One region of the Burkholderia stagnalis genome, then DNA from elsewhere that is predicted to be linked to it. Evidence: predicted binding sites of a transcription regulator. Region 1 holds the regulator's gene; the other holds the start of a gene.
The links. Region 1 encodes FliA, which starts transcription of late flagellar genes. Its sites were predicted from a motif close to CTAAAGTTTNNNNNNNNNNNGCCGNTA; they were not measured.
Positions count from the first base shown of each region.

Region 2: the regulator FliA is predicted to act here: its motif matches at 5,481-5,507, upstream of flgK (flagellar hook-associated protein FlgK).

Region 1 is NZ_CP156685.1:265,559-275,022, forward strand. It holds gene ahcY (adenosylhomocysteinase) at 6-1,424, opposite strand; S-adenosyl-L-homocysteine riboswitch at 1,457-1,575, opposite strand; gene ABFO07_RS01350 (RNA polymerase sigma factor FliA) at 1,652-2,383, opposite strand; gene ABFO07_RS01355 (MinD/ParA family ATP-binding protein) at 2,409-3,224, opposite strand; gene flhF (flagellar biosynthesis protein FlhF) at 3,217-4,923, opposite strand; gene flhA (flagellar biosynthesis protein FlhA) at 4,920-7,022, opposite strand; gene flhB (flagellar biosynthesis protein FlhB) at 7,102-8,307, opposite strand; gene ABFO07_RS01375 (DUF805 domain-containing protein) at 8,614-8,997, opposite strand; gene ABFO07_RS01380 (DUF3443 domain-containing protein) at 9,305-9,464, opposite strand, start outside.
Region 2 is NZ_CP156685.1:705,914-715,377, forward strand. It holds gene flgF (flagellar basal-body rod protein FlgF) at 1-679, shown strand, start outside; gene flgG (flagellar basal-body rod protein FlgG) at 715-1,503, shown strand; gene flgH (flagellar basal body L-ring protein FlgH) at 1,521-2,222, shown strand; gene ABFO07_RS03385 (flagellar basal body P-ring protein FlgI) at 2,216-3,421, shown strand; gene flgJ (flagellar assembly peptidoglycan hydrolase FlgJ) at 3,422-4,399, shown strand; gene ABFO07_RS03395 (flagellar brake protein) at 4,622-5,377, shown strand; gene flgK (flagellar hook-associated protein FlgK) at 5,564-7,495, shown strand; gene flgL (flagellar hook-associated protein FlgL) at 7,518-8,753, shown strand; gene ABFO07_RS03410 (solute carrier family 23 protein) at 9,302-9,464, shown strand, end outside.

The DNA of each region.
Region 1 (9,464 bases):
CCGCATCAGTAGCGGTAGTGGTTCGGCTTGAACGGGCCTTCCTTCGACACGCCGATGTACGCCGCCTGGTCGTCCGACAGCACCGACAGGTTCGCGCCGATGCGCGCGAGGTGCAGGCGCGCGACCTTCTCGTCGAGGTGCTTCGGCAGCACGTACACCTTGTTCTCGTACTCGCCGCCGCGGGTGAACAGCTCGATCTGCGCGAGCGTCTGGTTCGCGAACGAGTTCGACATCACGAACGACGGGTGGCCGGTCGCGCAGCCGAGGTTCACGAGGCGGCCTTCAGCCAGCAGGATCACGCGCTTGCCGTCCGGGAAGATGATGTGGTCGACCTGCGGCTTGATGTTTTCCCACTGGTACTGGCGGGTCGACGCAACGTCGATTTCCGAGTCGAAGTGGCCGATGTTGCAGACGATCGCGTTGTGGCGCATCGCCTTCATGTGATCGTGGCCGATCACGTGGAAGTTGCCGGTCGCCGTCACGAAGATGTCGGCCTTGTCGGCCGCGTATTCCATCGTCACGACGCGGTAGCCTTCCATCGCCGCCTGCAGCGCGCAGATCGGATCGATTTCCGTGACCCACACGGTCGCGCCAAGGCCGCGCAGCGATTGCGCGCAGCCCTTGCCCACGTCACCGTAGCCCGCGACGACCGCGACCTTGCCCGCGATCATCACGTCGGTCGCGCGCTTGATGCCGTCGACGAGCGACTCACGGCAGCCGTACAGGTTGTCGAACTTCGACTTGGTGACCGAATCGTTCACGTTGAACGCCGGGAACGGCAGGCGGCCGTCCTTTTCCATCTGGTACAGGCGGTGCACGCCGGTCGTGGTTTCCTCGGTCACGCCCTTGATGTGCGCAAGGCGCTTCGAGTACCAGTTCGCGTCGATGTCGAGGTGCTTCGCGATCGACTTGTACAGCGCGACTTCTTCCTCGTTGGTCGGCTTGGCGATCACCGAGCGGTCCTTCTCGGCCTTCGAGCCGAGGATCAGCAGCAGCGTCGCGTCGCCGCCGTCGTCGAGGATCATGTTCGCGAACTCGCCGTTCGGCCATTCGAAGATGCGGTGCGAGAACTCCCAGTATTCGTCGAGCGACTCGCCCTTGAACGCGAACACCGGCGTGCCGGCTTCGACGATCGCGGCAGCCGCGTGGTCCTGCGTCGAGAAGATGTTGCACGAGGCCCAGCGCACGTCGGCGCCGAGCGCCTTCAGCGTCTCGATCAGCACGCCCGTCTGGATCGTCATGTGCAGCGAGCCGGCAATGCGCGCGCCCTTCAGCGGCTGCTGCGCCTTGTATTCGTCGCGGATCTGCACGAGGCCCGGCATTTCGGTCTCGGCAATGTTCAGTTCCTTGCGGCCCCAGCCGGCAAGCGCCATGTCGGCGACGAGGTAATCGTTGGAAGCTTTGGAATCGATGACGGCGTTCATCACGCCCTCCTTTCTAAAAAGTTTAGAAAATGGTGACGTGAGCGCCGTTCAGGAAGCGGCTTGCCGGCGCGATGCGCACGGGCCCTGCCGCTTGGTGAAGCTTTCCGAGCCTGGCGGACGCTGATGGTCCGTCGCAACGCTCCTCGGAAAACGGGTGGGATTGTAGCAAATCGCCATGAAAATTGCGTGACCGGCACGCGCGTGTGCGACGCGCGCCGATGAAGGGGTCAGTTCTCCGTGCCGACCCACGCCTGCTCGCGCAGGCGCGCGCGCAGGCGTGCGACCGCCTGGCTGTGCAGCTGGCACACGCGCGACTCGCTGACCTCGAGCACCGCGCCGATCTCGCGCAGGTTCAGGCCCCGCTCGTAGTACAGCGACATCAGCAGCTTCTCGCGCTCCGGCAGCCGCTCGATCGCCTCGATCAGCGCCTCGCGCAGATGCTCGTCGAGCAGCGACGACAGCGGATCGGCGTGATCGACGCGGTAGCGGTCGAGGAACGGCTCGTCGTCGGCCGCGCGGTCGAAATCCTCGTAGTAGATGAGCTGGCTGCCGTGCAGGTCCTGCAGCATCCCCTGGTATTCGTCGAGCGGCATGTTCAGGTGCTGCGCGATCTCCGCCTCGCTCGCGGCGCGGCCGAGCTGCTGCTCGACCTTGTGCACCGCGTGCTCGACCTCGCGCGACGTCTTGCGCAGGCTGCGCGGCAGCCAGTCGTTGCTGCGCAGCTCGTCGAGCATCGCGCCGCGGATGCGCTGCGTCGCGTAGGTCTCGAACTGCGCGCCCTGGTCTTCCTTGTAGCGGCCGGCCGCGTCCATCAGGCCGATCATGCCGGCCTGGATCAGATCGTCGAGATCGACGCTCGCCGGCATCTTCGCGACGAGCTGCAGGCCCAGGCGGCGCACGAGCGGCGCGTACTGCGACAGCACGTCGGCCTGGGAAATCCTTCCTTGAGCGTTATACATCGTGGCTCTCTCCTTCCGGTGGCGCTCACGCGGCGTGTGCCGCGCCTGCCTCGAACGACGGGCTGCCGCCCGCGCGGTGCCGTCCGGCGCCCGGCCGCGGGCGCAACGGCCAGTACAGCAAGTCGGCGGCGATCTGCCGGTAATCGCGCGCGGCCGGCGACGACGGAAACGCGTCGACTGCCGTGCGCACCAGGTCGCGCGCGCGCTCGACGAGCGGATCGGCGCTCACGCAGCCCGCATCGGCGATCGACACGGTCAGGTAGCGGCTCGCGACGCCCGCGAGGTTCTCGAACGCGGTCTTCGCGTCGTCGTGGCTGCCGACGTGGTTGGTCAGCACGCGGAACTGCGCGACCGCGTGCGCGAAATGCAGCCGCTTCATGCATGCGTAGGCCTCGGTGATCGCTTGCGCGGCCACCCGCGTGACGATCAGCACGTCGTGCGCCTCGCGCGCAAGCGCGGAGAAACCGCCGTCCGCGTCGAGCTGCGCGTCGATCAGCACGATGTCGGCCGGCCCGTCGATGAAATCGCTCAGGTGCGCTTCGCTGTAGCCGGCGCGCGCGAGCGTCGCCGCCGCGCACACGCCGAACCCGGCGGTGACGCGCGTGCGCTCGCCGTCGCGCAGCCACGCGCCGGCCAGCGTCGCCGCGGCCGAATTCACGTCGGCGCGCTCGTCGACGACGAGCACGTCCTTGCCCAGCGCGGCAAGCGCCGCGGCCAGGTTCACGACCGTCGCGGTGCAGCCGACCCCCGTCGGCCCGCCCACCACCGCCACGATCCTCGATGCGCGCCCGGCCAGCAGGCGCCGCAGTCCTTCGGCCTGGTCGATCATCGGTTTATCCAAAGCGCACCTCGTGCAGCTCGGCGGTCGAGCGTGCGGTCAGCGCGGACAGCAGCGCGGGCATGTCCTCGTCCTGCGGCACGAAGGGCGAGCCGTCGCGCGGCACGCAGAACGCGCTCTTCATCAGGAATTTCCGGGTCGCGACGTACAGGTTCTCCGGCACCTTCTGGCCGGTCGACACGTAGTGCACGGGCAGCTTGTAGCGGATCACCGTGTCGAGCACGCCGCCCAGATGGGTCGCCTCGTCGAGCTTGGTGAGGATGCAGCCGGCGAGCGCCGGCTGGCCGTCCGCGCTGCGGTACGCCTGCACGACCTCGTTGAGCGTGTCGCCGTGGCTCGTCGCGTTCAGCAGCAGCAGGCGCTGCACCGGCGTGTTCGCGCCGTGCAGCATCGCGATCTGGTCGGACACCGCGCGGTCGCGCTGGCTCATGCCGATCGTATCGATCAGCACGATGTGCTTGTTGCGCAGCTCGGACAGCGCAAGCTGCAGGTCGCCGCCGTCCTTCACCGCGTGCACCGGCACGCCGAGGATCTTGCCGAAGATGCGCAGCTGCTCGTGGCCGCCGATCCGGTAGCTGTCGGTGGTGAGCAGCGCGACCTTGCTCGCGCCGAAGCGCATCACGCAGCGCGCGGCGAGCTTCGCGGTGGTGGTGGTCTTGCCGACGCCCGTCGGGCCCATCAGCGCGAACACGCCGCCGCGCTCCATCAGCGCATCCTCGCTGTCGAGCACCGGCAGGTTCGACGCGAGCACCGACTGCGCCCACTCGGACGCCTGCTCGAAGGTTTCCGTGCCTTCGCCCTGCGGCAGGTTGTCGACCATCATCCGCACCAGCTGCGCGGAGAAGCCGGCCGCGAACAGGTGCTTCGTCAGCGCGCCGTGCACGGGGCTGCGGCGCTGGCGCTCCTGCCACATCAGGCCGTCGAACTGCTCCTCCATCATCCCGCGCAGCGAACCGAGCTCGCTCATCACCGTGTCGTTGACGATGCGCTCGAGGCGCGCCTTCACCGCGTCGGCCACGGCCGCGGCCGTGTCCTCGGCCAGCCGTGCGCGCTCCGCAGGCTTCGCGGCGGGTGCGGCGGGTGCGTCGGCGATACGGCGCGGCGCCGGTTCGTCGGCCGGCTGGCGGCGCGCGACGTTGCGCTCGACGTTGCGCACGATGTCGCGCGCCCATTCGGGCGTCGTCACGGTGCGGGCCGCGTCGTGCGGCGCGCGGATCGCGCTGTCCTGCGCCGGCGCAGCCTGCGCGCGCGCGATCAGCGCGTCGCGCTGCTGCGTGAGGCGCTTCGCGTGCTCGACGAGCCACGGGGCGGGTTCGGCGGGCGATCCTGCAGCCGGCACGCTCGCGGCCGGCGCCGCCGGTGCGTCTGCCGCGTCGGCGCTCGCGCCGAACACCGACGAGAACACGTCCGGCAGGCCGCCGTCGCCGGTCGCATACGGGTTCATCGCCGAAGCACGCGCCGCCGCGGCGGCCCTGGCCGCCGGCATCGTGCCGCCGGCCCGCAACGCCGCGCCGGGCAGCGCGGCCGCATCGGCAGCCGGCGGGGCGATCGCCGACAGTTCGGCATCGGCGAGCGCGACGATTTCGACGCTGCCGTCATCGAGCGTGCGGTTCGACAGCACGACGGCGTCGGCGCCGAGTGCCTCGCGCACGAGACGCAGTGCGTCGCGGCTCGTCGCGCCGGTGAATTTGCGAATGTTCAAGCGGAACCCCCGATGACGTTAACGACCTTGATCGTGCGTGTGTCCGGCACTTCGGCGTACGACAGCACTTTCAATTGCGGCAGGCTGCGGCGCAGGAAGCGCGCCAGCATGGCGCGCAGCGCGTGCTGCACGAGCAGCACGGGCGGCAGCCCGAGATTCTGTTGACGCAGCATCGCTTCCTGCGTGCCGGTCAGGAGCGCGTGCGCGAGGCCCGGCTCGAGGCCCGGGTTCGCGCCGGTGGCGAGCGCCTGCGACAGCACGCGCTCGAGATTCGCGTCGAGGCCCATCACCTGCATCTCGCCGCCGCCCGGATACCACTGCTGCGTGATCGCGCGGCCGAGCGCGAGGCGCACCGCGGCGGTGATGTCGTATGCGTCGGTGAGGCGGCCGGCCTGCTCGGACACGGCTTCGATGATCGTGCGCATGTCGCGGATCGGCACGCCTTCCTCGAGCAGGTTCTGCAGCACCTTCTGCAGCGTGGTGAGCGAGATCGTCTTCGGCACGAGGTCCTCGACGAGCGACGGCGAATCCTTGCCGGTGCGCTCGATCAGCGCCTGCACTTCCTGGCGGCCGAGCAGCTCGGCCGCGTGCTGGACGACCAGGTGGTTCAGGTGGGTCGCGACGACCGTGCTCGCGTCGACCACCGTGTAGCCGTACACCTGCGCCTGCTCGCGCATCGCGACGTCGATCCACACGGCCGGCAGCCCGAACGCCGGGTCGGTGGTCGGCACGCCGGGCATCGCGGCCGTCACCTGGCCCGGGTTGATCGCGAGCCACTGGCCCGGGAACACCTCGCCGGCGCCGATCTCGACGCCCTTCAGCGCGATCCGGTACGCGTTCGGCCGCAGCTCGAGGTTGTCGCGGATATGGATCACCGGCGGCAGGAAGCCGATTTCCTGCGCGAATTTCTTGCGGATGCTCTTGATCCGCTTGAGCAGCTCGCCGTCGCTGTTCTTGTCGACGAGCGGGATCAGCCGGTAGCCGACTTCGAGGCCGAGCGGGTCGATCAGCTGCACGTCGTCCCAGGTCGCCTCGTGGCTGTCGGCCGACAGCGCCGCGGGCGGCGCGATGTCGGAGACGTCGCCGGCCGCCTTGCGGGCCGCCGCGCGCTGCGCCTGCGTGCGCGCGAGCCAGATCGCGCCGCCGCCGAGCAGCAGGAACGCGAAGTGCGGCATGCCGGGGATCAGCCCCATGATCACGATGATCACGCCGGTGATCGTCAGCACGCGCGGGTTGGTGAACAGCTGGCCGGTGATCTGCGTGCCGATGTCTTCGTCGGTCGCGACCCGCGACACGATCACGCCGGCCGCCGTCGAGATCACGAGCGACGGGATCTGTGCGACGAGGCCGTCGCCGATCGTCAGCAGCGTGTAGTTCGTGCCGGCCGCGGCGAACGTCATGTCGTGCTGGATCATCCCGACGATCAGCCCGCCGATCACGTTGATGGCCATGATGATCAGGCCCGCGATCGCGTCGCCGCGCACGAACTTCGACGCGCCGTCCATCGAGCCGTAGAACTCGGCTTCCTGCGCGACGGCGGTACGGCGCTTGCGCGCCTGTTCCTCGTTGATCAGGCCCGCGTTCAGGTCGGCGTCGATCGCCATCTGCTTGCCGGGCATCGCGTCGAGCGTGAAGCGCGCGGACACTTCCGCGATCCGCCCCGCGCCCTTCGTGATCACCATGAAGTTGATGATCATCAGGATCACGAACACCACGATGCCGACCGCGAAGTTGCCGCCGACGAGGAAGTGGCCGAACGCCTCGATCACCTGGCCGGCTGCGTCCGGGCCGGTGTGGCCCTCGAGCAGCACGACGCGCGTCGACGCGACGTTCAGCGACAGCCGCAGCAGCGTCGAGAACAGCAGCACGCTCGGGAAGGCCGCGAAATCGAGCGGCTTCATCGTGTACATGCTGACGAGCAGCACCATCACGGACAGCGCGATGTTGAACGTGAACAGCAGATCCAGCAGCAGCGGCGGCAGCGGCAGGATCATCATCCCCAGGATCATGCAGATGAGGACCGGGCCCGCGAGCGCGCGCAGGTTGGCGCCTGCGAGCAGGTTCGGGCGCTTCGCGAACAGGCCGGCGGGGGTGCTCATGGTGCCTCCCGCCGGGCCGCCCCAAGGGAGGCAGCCGCCCCCTCGGGGGGCAGCGAACGAATGTGAGCGTGGGGGCTAATCATTGCAGGCCTCCGCGCGCGGTCGCGCCGAGCACGTCCTCGGCCTCTTCCTGTTCATCCTCCGCCGACACCGACGCGCCCTTGTCCAGCTCGGCCGGCACGTCGAGATCGACCGGCGTGGCGGGCACGTCGCCGCCTTCGCGCCGGAAGCGCTTGAGCTGGTACACCCACGCGAGCACTTCGGCGACGGCCGAATACAGCGAACCGGGAATCTCGCGCTCGAGTTCGACGTTGTGATACAGCGCCCGCGCGAGCGGCGGCGCTTCGAGCGTGGGCACGTTGTGCTCGGCGGCGATCTCGCGGATGCGCGCGGCGACGAGGTTCACGCCCTTCGCGACCACCTTCGGCGCGCGCATCTCGCCATCCGTGTATTGCAGCGCGACGGCGAAGTGCGTCGGGTTCGTGACGACCACGTCGGCCTTCGGCACGGCCGCCATCATCCGGCGCCGCGCGATCGCGCGCTGCTGCTGGCGGATGCGGCCCTTCACGTGCGGATCGCCTTCGTTCTCGCGATGTTCGCGCTTCACTTCTTCCTTCGTCATGCGCAGCTTCTTGTTGTACTGCCAGAGTTGATACGGCACGTCGAGCGCGGCGACGACCAGCATGCCGGCGACCGTCGTGCCGCAGCACACGGCGACGAGGTGCAGCGCATCCGCGAGCGCCGCATCGAGCGGCTGGGTCGCGAGGCCGAGCAGTTCTTCCTTGCTGCGCCAGATCGCGATGCCGCCGATGCCGCCCACCACCAGCGTCTTCGCGAGCGACATGCCGAGCTGGATCGGCCCCTGGATCGAGAAGATCCGGCCGAGGCCCGTGATCGGGTTCAGGCGGTCGAACTTCAGCTCGAACGTTTTCGACGAGACCAGCCAGCCGCCGAGCGCCATCGGCGCGAGCAGCGCGGCGAGCCCCATCAGCGCCAGCATCGGCGCGAGCGCGGCGAGCCCTTCGAGGCTCGCGCTGCCCGCCGCCGACAGCATCCGGTTGGTATCGAACGCGGTTGCGCGCTCGAACGTGAACGCGCCGCGCAGCATCGTGCGCAGGTGCGTGCCGATCGGCCCCGACAGCAGCCACGCGCCGTAGAAGCCCGACGCGAGCAGCGCGAACGAAACCAGCTCGCGCGAGCGCGCGACCTGCCCCTCCTCGCGCGCCTTCTCGCGGCGCCTCGGAGTGGCGGCTTCGGTTCTGTCGAGATCGCTCTCGTCTGCCACGGGGCCTCCAGACGGGTACGGCGGGATGCCGTTTTCCAGTGACACCGATTATTCATGGACCGGTCAACCGGCGATCGGTCGAGCAAAGCCGGGAAAGGGGGGTATTTCGGAGAATCGGGCGACGCTGCGGCGGGCGGCGGCCGCCGGTAGGCAAAGCGGTTTGGAAGCGGGCGACGGGCGGTCGGCTACGGGCAGCCGGCTACGGGCGGTCGGCTACGGGCAGTCGGCTACGTTCCGGCGACGGGCAGCCGGCGACCGGCGGCGGCGGGCACCCCGCCGCGGCCGCCTGCGATGCGCGCCGGCGAGTCAGGCCGCCGCGGCGAGCGGATCGGGCCCGAAGCGGTTCGGGCCGTTGTTGCCGCGCGAGCACATCCAGACGAGCAGGATGATCCCGCCGACGACCGGAATGAGCGCGATCAGCAGGAACCAGCCGGAGCGGCCGATATCGTGCAGGCGGCGCACCGTCACCGAGAGGCTCGGCACGATCAGCGCCAGCGAGACCAGCAGGGCCGCGATCGCCAGCAGCAGCGCGATCGTGTTCTCGCTGCGGCCGACCATCGTGACGAGCTGGCACGCGATCGACACGATGAACGTCAGCAACGCGAAATACCAGTATTCCGCGCGTCGCGCGCGGCCGTCGAATCGTGCGTATTGATTGAAGACCGATTGAATTGCATCCGTGAAATTCATTTTATTGACCTCCTGTTCTATTTGAACGACACCGGACCAACGCGTGAAGTATAGGCGGGATTTTCAGGAGTTCAGCCACTTTTGCGGCAGCCCCGGGCAGCGCTTTACGCTGGACGGCGCGGCTGCAGCCGGATCGATTTAATCAATGACGTAACGCGTCATTTCGTTTTTTAAATCACGGCGGCGTGCCGTTATCGACGCGATAATCGCCCGCGCATTTGTTGCCGGAATATCCCGCCGCCCCGGCCGACAGATGAAAAGGGGGCGATCGCTCGCCCCCCTCGTCATGCCGCCTGCGTGATGCCGTTCAATACGCGACGTAAGGCGCCGCGCCGCCGCTGCTGCGCCGGTCCATCCCGAAGTAGATCGTCTTGCCGTAGAAATGCGTGAGGCCGAGATCGAGCCACCCCGCGTTGCCGAACGGGCCCGCGATGTCGTTGAACGCGAACGCCGACGCGTTCGAGAAC
Region 2 (9,464 bases), 440 kb from region 1:
GAACACGTCGACGACCGGCTTTCGCGCGCAGCTCGCGACCTATCGCGCGGTGCCGATGAATTTCGGCGACGGCAGCACGATCAACCCGACGACGACCCGCACCTACGTGCTGTCGTCGACGCCCGGCGCGGACTTCGCGCCGGGGCCGATCTCGCGCACCGGCAACCCGCTCGACGTCGCGGTGCAGGGGCCGGGCTGGCTGTCCGTGCAGACGGCCGACGGCAACGAGGCGTACACGCGTGCGGGCAACCTGCGGGTCGACGAGAACGGCCAGCTCGTCACCGCCGGCAACCAGCCGGTGCTCGGCAACGGCGGCCCGATCTCGGTGCCGCCGAACGCGGAAGTGACGATCGGCAAGGACGGCACGGTGTCCGCGCTGATGCCGGGCGACCCGCCCACCGCGGTCGCGATCGTCGACCGGATGAAGCTCGTCAACCCCGATCCGGCGACGATCACGCGCGGCAACGACGGGCTGTTCCGCACCGCCGACGGCAACCCGGCGGACGCCGACCCGAACGTCGTCGTCACGCCGAATTCGCTCGAAGGCAGCAACGTCAACCCGGTGAACGCGATGGTGTCGATGATCGACAACGCGCGCGCATTCCAGCTGCAGTCGAAGCTGATCGAGACCGCCGACCAGAACGAGCAGTCGGCGAACCAGCTGCTCAATTTCAGCTGAGCGACCGGCCCGGCTAACGAAGGAGAAATGTCAAAGTGAACCGTTCGCTCTACATCGCCGCCACCGGCATGAATGCGCAGCAGGCGCAGATGGACGTGATTTCCAACAACCTCGCGAACGTCGGCACCAACGGCTTCAAGGGCTCGCGCGCGGTGTTCGAGGACTTGCTGTACCAGACGATCCGCCAGCCCGGCGCGAACTCGACGCAGCAGACCGAGCTGCCGTCGGGCCTGCAGCTCGGCACCGGCGTGCAGCAGGTCGCGACCGAGCGCATCTACACGCAGGGCAGCCTGCAGCAGACCAACAACTCGAAGGATCTCGCGATCGACGGCGCGGGCTTCTTCCAGGTGGTGATGCCGGACGGCACCAACGCGTACACGCGCGACGGCTCGTTCCAGACCAACGCGCAGGGCCAGCTCGTCACGTCGAGCGGCTACCAGATCCTGCCGGCGATCACCGTGCCGCAGAACGCGACCGCGCTGACCATCGGCAAGGACGGCGTCGTGACGGTCAAGCAGGCGGGTTCGAACAACTCGGTGCAGATCGGCTCGATCCAGATCGCGACCTTCATCAACCCGACCGGCCTCGAGGCGAAGGGCGAGAACCTGTTCGCCGAGACCACGTCGTCGGGCGCGCCGAACGTGTCGCAGCCGGGCCTGAACGGCGCGGGCACGCTCAACCAGGGCTATGTCGAGGCGTCGAACGTGAACGTCGTGCAGGAGCTCGTCAACATGATCCAGACGCAGCGCGCGTACGAAATCAACAGCAAGGCCGTGACGACGTCCGACCAGATGCTGCAGACCGTCACGCAGATGGCGCGCTGATTGCCGGACTCGTCGCCATGAAGCAGGTCGTCCGTTCCGTTTCGTTCCGGGTGCGCCGTATCGGCGCGCCGGCCGCCGCGCTCGCGCTCGCGGTGCTCGCCGGCTGCGCGCAGATCCCGCGCGAGCCGATCATCCAGCAGCCGATGTCGGCCCAGCCGCCGGTCCCGCCGTCGATGCAGGCGCCCGGCTCGATCTACAACCCGGGCTATGCGGGCCGGCCGCTGTTCGAGGACCAGCGCCCGCGCAACGTCGGCGACATCCTGACGATCGTGATCGCGGAGAACATCAACGCGACCAAGTCGTCCGGCGCGAACACCAACCGCGCGGGCAACACCAACTTCGACGTGCCGACCGCCGGCTTCCTCGGCGGGCTGTTCAACAAGGCGAACCTGTCGGCGACGGGCGGCAACAAGTTCAACGCGACGGGCGGCGCGAGCGCGGCGAACACGTTCAACGGCACGATCACCGTGACCGTGACCAACGTGCTGCCGAACGGCAACCTGATCGTCAGCGGCGAGAAGCAGATGCTGATCAACCAGGGCAACGAATTCGTGCGCTTCTCCGGCGTCGTCAACCCGAACACGATCTCCGGCGCGAACTCCGTCTTCTCGACGCAGGTGGCCGACGCGAAGATCGAATACTCGGCGAAGGGCTACATCAACGAAGCCGAGACGATGGGCTGGCTGCAGCGCTTCTTCCTCAACCTCGCGCCGTGGTGACGACGATGCGTACCTTGCTCGCGCGCGTGATGCGCCACCTCGTCCTGTCCCGCCGCCGCGCGGCCGCCCGCTGCGCGTTCGCGGCCGCCTGCGTGCTCGCAGTCGCGCTCGCGCCGGCCGCCGCGCACGCGGAACGCCTGAAGGATCTCGCGCAGATCCAGGGCGTGCGCGACAACCCGCTGATCGGCTATGGCCTCGTCGTCGGCCTCGACGGCACCGGCGACCAGACGATGCAGACGCCGTTCACGACGCAGACGCTCGCGAACATGCTCGCGAACCTCGGCATCTCGATCAACAACGGCTCGGCCAACGGCGGCGGCTCGTCGCTGTCGAACATGCAGCTGAAGAACGTCGCGGCGGTGATGGTCACCGCGACGCTGCCGCCGTTCGCACGGCCCGGCGAGGCGGTCGACGTGACCGTGTCGTCGCTCGGCAACGCGAAGAGCCTGCGCGGCGGCACGCTGCTGCTCACGCCGCTGAAGGGCGCGGACGGGCAGGTGTACGCGCTCGCGCAGGGCAACATGGCGGTGGGCGGCGCGGGCGCCAGCGCGAACGGCAGCCGCGTGCAGGTGAACCAGCTCGCGTCGGGCCGCATCGCCGGCGGCGCGATCGTCGAGCGCTCGGTGCCGAACGCGGTCGCGCAGATGAACGGCGTGCTGCAGCTGCAGCTGAACGACATGGACTACGGCACCGCGCAGCGCATCGTGTCGGCGGTGAACGCGAGCTTCGGCCCGGGCACCGCGACCGCGCTCGACGGCCGCACGATCCAGCTCGCGGCGCCGGCCGATTCGGCGCAGCAGGTCGCGTTCATGGCGCGCCTGCAGAATCTCGACGTGAGCCCGGACAAGGCCGCCGCGAAGGTGATCCTGAACGCGCGCACGGGCTCGATCGTGATGAACCAGATGGTCACGCTGCAAAGCTGCGCGGTTGCGCACGGCAACCTGTCGGTGGTCGTCAACACGCAGCCGGTGGTGTCGCAGCCGGGGCCGTTCTCGAACGGGCAGACCGTCGCCGCGCAGCAGTCGCAGATCCAGCTGAAGCAGGACAACGGCGCGCTGAAGATGGTGACGGCCGGCGCGAACCTCGCCGACGTCGTGAAGGCGCTCAACACGCTCGGCGCGACGCCCGCGGACCTGATGTCGATCCTGCAGGCGATGAAGGCCGCCGGCGCATTGCGGGCCGATCTGGAGATCATCTAAATGGCGAATTCCGCGAATCTGCCCAACGGGAACGACCTGTCGCAGCGCTTCGCGCTCGACGTGCGCGGGTTCGACGCGCTGCGCGCGCAGGTCAAGCAGTCGCCGCAGGCCGGCGCGAAGCTCGTCGCGGGCCAGTTCGACGCGATGTTCACGCAGATGATGCTCAAGAGCATGCGCGACGCGACGCCCGAGGGCGGGCTGTTCGACTCGAGCACGTCGAAGATGTACACGTCGATGCTCGACCAGCAGCTCGCGCAGCAGATGTCGTCGCGCGGGATCGGCGTGGCCGACGCGCTGATGAAGCAGCTGATGCGCAACGCGAACCTCGGCGCGGGCGCGGGCGGCGCGGCGGATGCCGGCGCGGCCGGCCTCGGCCTGGCCGGCAACGAAGGCGGCCTCGCCGCGATGAACGCGATGGCGAAGGCCTATGCGGAAGCCGGCGCGAACAACGGCGCGCTGGCGCGCGAGCGCGGCTACTCGGCCGGCAGCGCGCTGACGCCGCCGGTGAAGGGCGCAGGCAGCTCGCCGGACGCCGACGCATTCGTCGACCGGCTGGCCGCCCCCGCGCAGGCCGCGAGCGCGGCGACCGGCATCCCGGCGCGCTTCATCGTCGGCCAGGCCGCGCTCGAATCGGGCTGGGGCAAGCGCGAGATCCGCGCGACCGACGGCTCGACGAGCTACAACGTGTTCGGCATCAAGGCGAACAAGGGCTGGACGGGCCGCACGGTGTCGGCGCTGACGACCGAATACGTGAACGGCGCGCCGCGCCGCGTCGTCGCGAAGTTCCGCGCGTACGACTCGTACGAGCACGCGATGACCGACTACGCGAACCTGCTGAAGAACAATCCGCGCTACGCGGGCGTGCTGAGCGCCGGCCGCAGCGTCGAGGGTTTCGCGCACGGGCTGCAGAAGGCCGGCTACGCGACAGACCCGAACTACGCGAAGAAACTCATCACGATCATGCAGCAGATCGGCTGAGCGGCCCCGCCCGCCGCCGCACCGCCTGCCTCTTCCTCGAACCGCGCCCGGCCCCCCGCCGCGCGCGGTTTGAACGTTTGCGCGAAAAAATTCGGGAAATCGATCTAAACTTTCGGTCAGCACTGCCGCTAAGTGTGAGAGACCTGCGACCGGGTCGCCGTTCTGGCCCGGTTTTTTGCGCACCGGTTACCGGGCGCCCATGACAAGAAAGACCGGCAAGCCATGAATATCGAACTGTCGACGGACCCGAGCCAGGACGCGGGCCATTCCGGGCCCGACTACGCACGCCGCAATCCGCTGGAAATCGGCGTGCAGCTGCGCAACCTCGTGAACCGCGGCGATTTCCTCACCGTTCAGTACCCGGGCGGCCAGCTCGTCACGCGGCTGCTCGAGGTCGACGTCGGCGCGCGCACCTTCACGTTCGACTGGGGTGCGCTCGCCGAACAGAACAGCGGCATCCTTGCCGCGCCGCACTGCAAGTTCTCGGCGTCGCCGGAAGGCGTGCGCGTCGAATTCGGCACCGGCACGCCGCGCGAGACCCGCTACGAAGGGCTGCCCGCGTTCGAGGCCGATTTCCCCGACCTGCTGTACTGCATCCAGCGGCGCGAGTATTTCCGCGTGGATGCGCCGATCGTCGATCCGTTCGTGTGCCGCGGCAAGCTGCCGGACGGCGAGAGCTTCCTGTTCGAGGTGCACAACCTGTCGCTCGGCGGCGTCGGGCTGCGCACGGCCGACGAGCGCGTCGAGGCGCTCGAGCTCGGCACGCTGCTGCCGGACGTCGAGCTCGAGCTGAACGGCCACGGCAAGCTGTCGCTCGACCTGCAGCTCGTGTCGCAGCGCTCGACCCAGCTGCCGAACGGCACGCGGCGCTTCCAGCTCGGCTTTCGCTTCATGTCGCTGCCGGGCAGCGCCGAGAACACGCTGCAGCGCCTGATCACCCAGCTCGAGATGAAGCGCCGCCAGCTCGCGCGCGCCTGAGCTTCGTTTCGCCCGCGTTCGCGCCCGTTTGCGGGCGCGCGCGGGCATGCCGGCACCGGCCCGGCGAGCGCCGCACGCCCGTGCGGCGGACCTGCATTTTTTCCTCAATTTTTTCGATCCGCGGCCGTTATACCGGGAGTCACGCAACCCGGCGGCCGCAGAGCGGCCGGCTCATCAGGATCGCGCATGTCCAACACTCTCATGAACCTCGGTATCAGCGGCCTGAACGCCGCGATCTGGGGACTGACGACGACCAGCAACAACATCAGCAACGCGGCGACGCCCGGCTACTCGATCGAGCGCCCCGTCTATGCGGAGGCGAGCGGCCAGTACACCGGCAGCGGCTACCTGCCGCAGGGCGTGAACACCGTCACGGTGCAGCGCCAGTACAGCCAGTACCTGAGCGACCAGCTGAACAGTGCGCAGACGCAAAGCGGCGCGCTGTCGAGCTGGTCCTCGCTCGTCGCGCAGCTGAACAACTACGTCGGCAGCCCGACGGCCGGGATCTCGACCGCGATCACCAACTATTTCACCGGGTTGCAGAACGTCGCGAACAAGGCGGCCGACACGTCGGTGCGGCAGACTGCGATGAGCAACGCGCAGGTGCTGGCCGACCAGATCAAGGCGGCCGGCTCGCAATACGATGCGCTGCGCCAGAGCGTGAACGCGCAGCTGTCCAGCACCGTTTCGCAGATCAATTCGTATACCGCGCAGATCGCGCAGCTGAACCAGCAGATCGCGGCCGCGGGCAGCCAGGGCCAGCCGCCGAACCAGCTGCTGGACCAGCGCGACCTCGCGGTGTCGAAGCTGTCGGGCCTCGCGGGCGTGCAGGTGTCGCGCAACAGCGACGGCTACAACGTGTTCCTCGCGGGCGGGCAGCCGCTCGTCGTCGCCGACAAGAGCTATACGCTCGCGGCCGTCACGTCGCCGTCCGATCCGAGCGAGCTGAGCATCGTGTCGCAGGGCATCGCCGGCGCGACCCCGCCGGGCGCGAACCAGGCGCTGCCGGATGTGTCGCTGTCGGGCGGCACGCTCGGCGGCCTGCTCGCGTTCCGCAGCCAGACGCTCGATCCGGCGCAGGCGCAGCTCGGCGCGATCGCGACCAGCTTCGCCGCGCAGGTCAACGCGCAGAACGCGCTCGGCGTCGACCTGGCGGGCAACCCGGGCGGCAACCTATTCACGGTCGGCAACCCGACCGTGTATGCGAACCAGGCGAACACGGGCAATGCGACGCTCAACGTGGCGATCGCGAATCCGTTGCAGCCGCCGACGGGCGATTACACGCTGTCGTACGACGGCACGAATTACACGCTGACAGACCGCGCGAGCGGCTCGGTGGTCGGCACGTCGACGGCGATGCCGGGTTCGATCGGCGGGCTGAACTTCTCGTTCTCGTCCGGCACGATGAGCGCGGGCGACAAGTTCACGGTGCAGCCGACGCGCGGCGCGCTCAACGGGTTCGGGCTCACGACGTCGAACGGCTCGACGATCGCGGCGGCGTCGCCGTACGTGTCGTCGGCCACGACGACGAACCTGGGCACCGGCACGATCGGGCCGGTGAAGGTCACGAACCCGGCAGCCGTCAGCGCCGGGTACAACTACACGGTCACGATGGGCGGCACCGCGGCTGCACCGACCTATACGGTGACCGACAACACCACGGCGCCGCCGACGACGGGCCCCGCGCAGGCATTCCAGTCGGGCACCCCGATCACGCTGGCGAGCGGCGTCTCGGTGACGGTGTCGGGCGCGCCCGCCGCCGGCGACACGTTCAAGATCGTGCCGAACGCGGGCGGCACCAGCGACGGCAGCAACGCGCTCTCGCTCGCGCAGCTCGTGACCGCGAAGCAGCTCGGCGGCGGCACGACGACGCTGACCGGCGCGTACGCGAACTACGTGAACGGGATCGGCAACACCGCGGCCCAGCTGAAATCGTCGAGCGCCGCGCAGACCGCGGTCGTCGGCCAGATCACGGAAGCGCAGCAGCAGGTGTCGGGCGTGAACCAGAACGAGGAAGCGGCCAATCTGATGCAGTACCAGCAGCTCTACCAGGCGAACGCGAAGGTGATCCAGACGGCGGCCTCGCTGTTCCAGACCGTGCTTGGCCTGTTCAACTGACCGGATTTCGAGGATAGAAGCGATGCGGATCTCCAGCGCCCAGTTTTTCCAGCTGAACGTCGCCACGATGAACGACCAGCAGGCGCAGCTCGCGCAGCTTTACCAGAAGCTGTCGAGCGGCGTGAGCCTCACGACGCCCGGGGACGACCCGCTCGGCGCCGCGCAGGCGGTGCAGCTGTCGATGACGTCGGCGACGCTGTCGCAGTACACGACCAACCAGAATGCGGCGCTGGCGTCGCTGCAGGCCGAGGATCAGGCGCTGTCGAGCGTCAACACCGTGCTGACCAACGTCCAGTCGCTGGTGGTGCGCGCGGGCGACGGCTCGCTGTCCGACAGCAACCGCACGGCGCTCGCGACGCAGCTGCAGGGCTACCGCGACCAGCTGATGACGCTCGCGAACTCGGACGACGGCGCGGGCAACTACCTGTTCGCCGGCTTCAAGAACGGCAGCAAGCCGTTCGCGAACAACGCGAGCGGCGGCGTGAGCTACGTCGGCGACACCGGCACGCGCGACGTGCAGATCGCCGATTCCCGCAGCCTGTCGCAGGGCGACAACGGCCTGGCCGTGTTCCAGTCGGTGCAGGCGCAAGGCACCCAGTCGGTGCAGGCGGCGGGCGCGGCGAACACGGGCACGGGCACGATCGGCCCGGTCACGACCACGAGCGCGGGGGCCGCGACCAACAACCACCAGTTCACGATCACGTTCGGCGGCACCGCCGCGGCGCCGACCTATACGGTCACCGACAACACGGCCGTTCCGCCGACGACGACGCCCGCGCAGGCATATACGTCCGGCGCGGCGATCGCGCTCGGCAGCGGCCAGACGGTTCCGGTGTCGGGTACGCCCGCGAACGGCGACACCTTCACCGTGACGCCCGCGCCGCAGGCCGGCACCGACGTGTTCGCGTCGCTCGATGCGATGATCGCCGTGCTGAAGACGCCGATCACCGGCAACCCGGTGGCCATGGCCGCGTTCAGCAACGCGATGGCGACCGGCGCGACGAAGCTCAGCAACACGATGAACAACGTCACGACGATCCAGGCGGGCGTCGGCGGCCGCGAGCAGGAAATCAAGGCGGTGCAGGCGGTCACGCAGACCAACTCGCTGCAGGTCGCCAGCAACCTGTCGGACGTGACGAGCACCAACCTGGTCACGACGATCAGCCAGTTCACGCAGTTGCAGAACGCGCTGACCGGCGCGCAGAAGGCGTTCGTCCAGATGCAGAACCTGTCGCTGTTCCAGTACATCAACCCGTGATGCGGCACGCGCCGGCGGCGGCGTAAGCGGGCGCTTACGTCGCGCGGCGGGGCTGCCCGCCGTGCCGGACGCAAAAAAAGACCGTTCGGGCGCAATGCCCGAACGGCCAACGGAGAGTGGAACAGCTGCCCTGATGCAGCAGCACGGGTACTTTATGAAACCTGGCTGCTGCCGTGAATGGGACGAGTCAGATTCTGCGGCGGCAGATCGTTCGCCGGCCGGAATCCTGCCCCGGATTTCATCCTGGATCTCACCCCGGATCTCACCCCGGATCTCACCCCGGATCTCACCCCCGGGATCTCACCCCCGGATCTCACCCCCGGATCTCACCCCCGGATTTCACCCCCGGATTTCACCCCCGAATTTCACCCCCGAATTTCACCCCGCATCCCGCCCGACCGGACCGGGCCCGCTGCGTTCCGAATCGCTGCCGCCCGCGCCGGCGCGCCGCTTGCCAGCGCCATTCCCGCTCCTTAAACTTCGCGCCAGATTCCAGACCCGGCGCATCCCTCGCAGCCGGGCGACCGACAAGACAGGAGCGTGTCCCGATGTCCGATTCCTATTTCCCGCGCTGGCGGGTGCAACCGACCGGCGCGGCCGCGCGCGTCGTCGGCCCCGACGAGCGCCTGTCGTGGCCGCAGATGATCGCGATGGGCGTGCAGCACGTCGTCGCGATGTTCGGCTCGACCGTGCTCGCGCCGCTGCTGATGG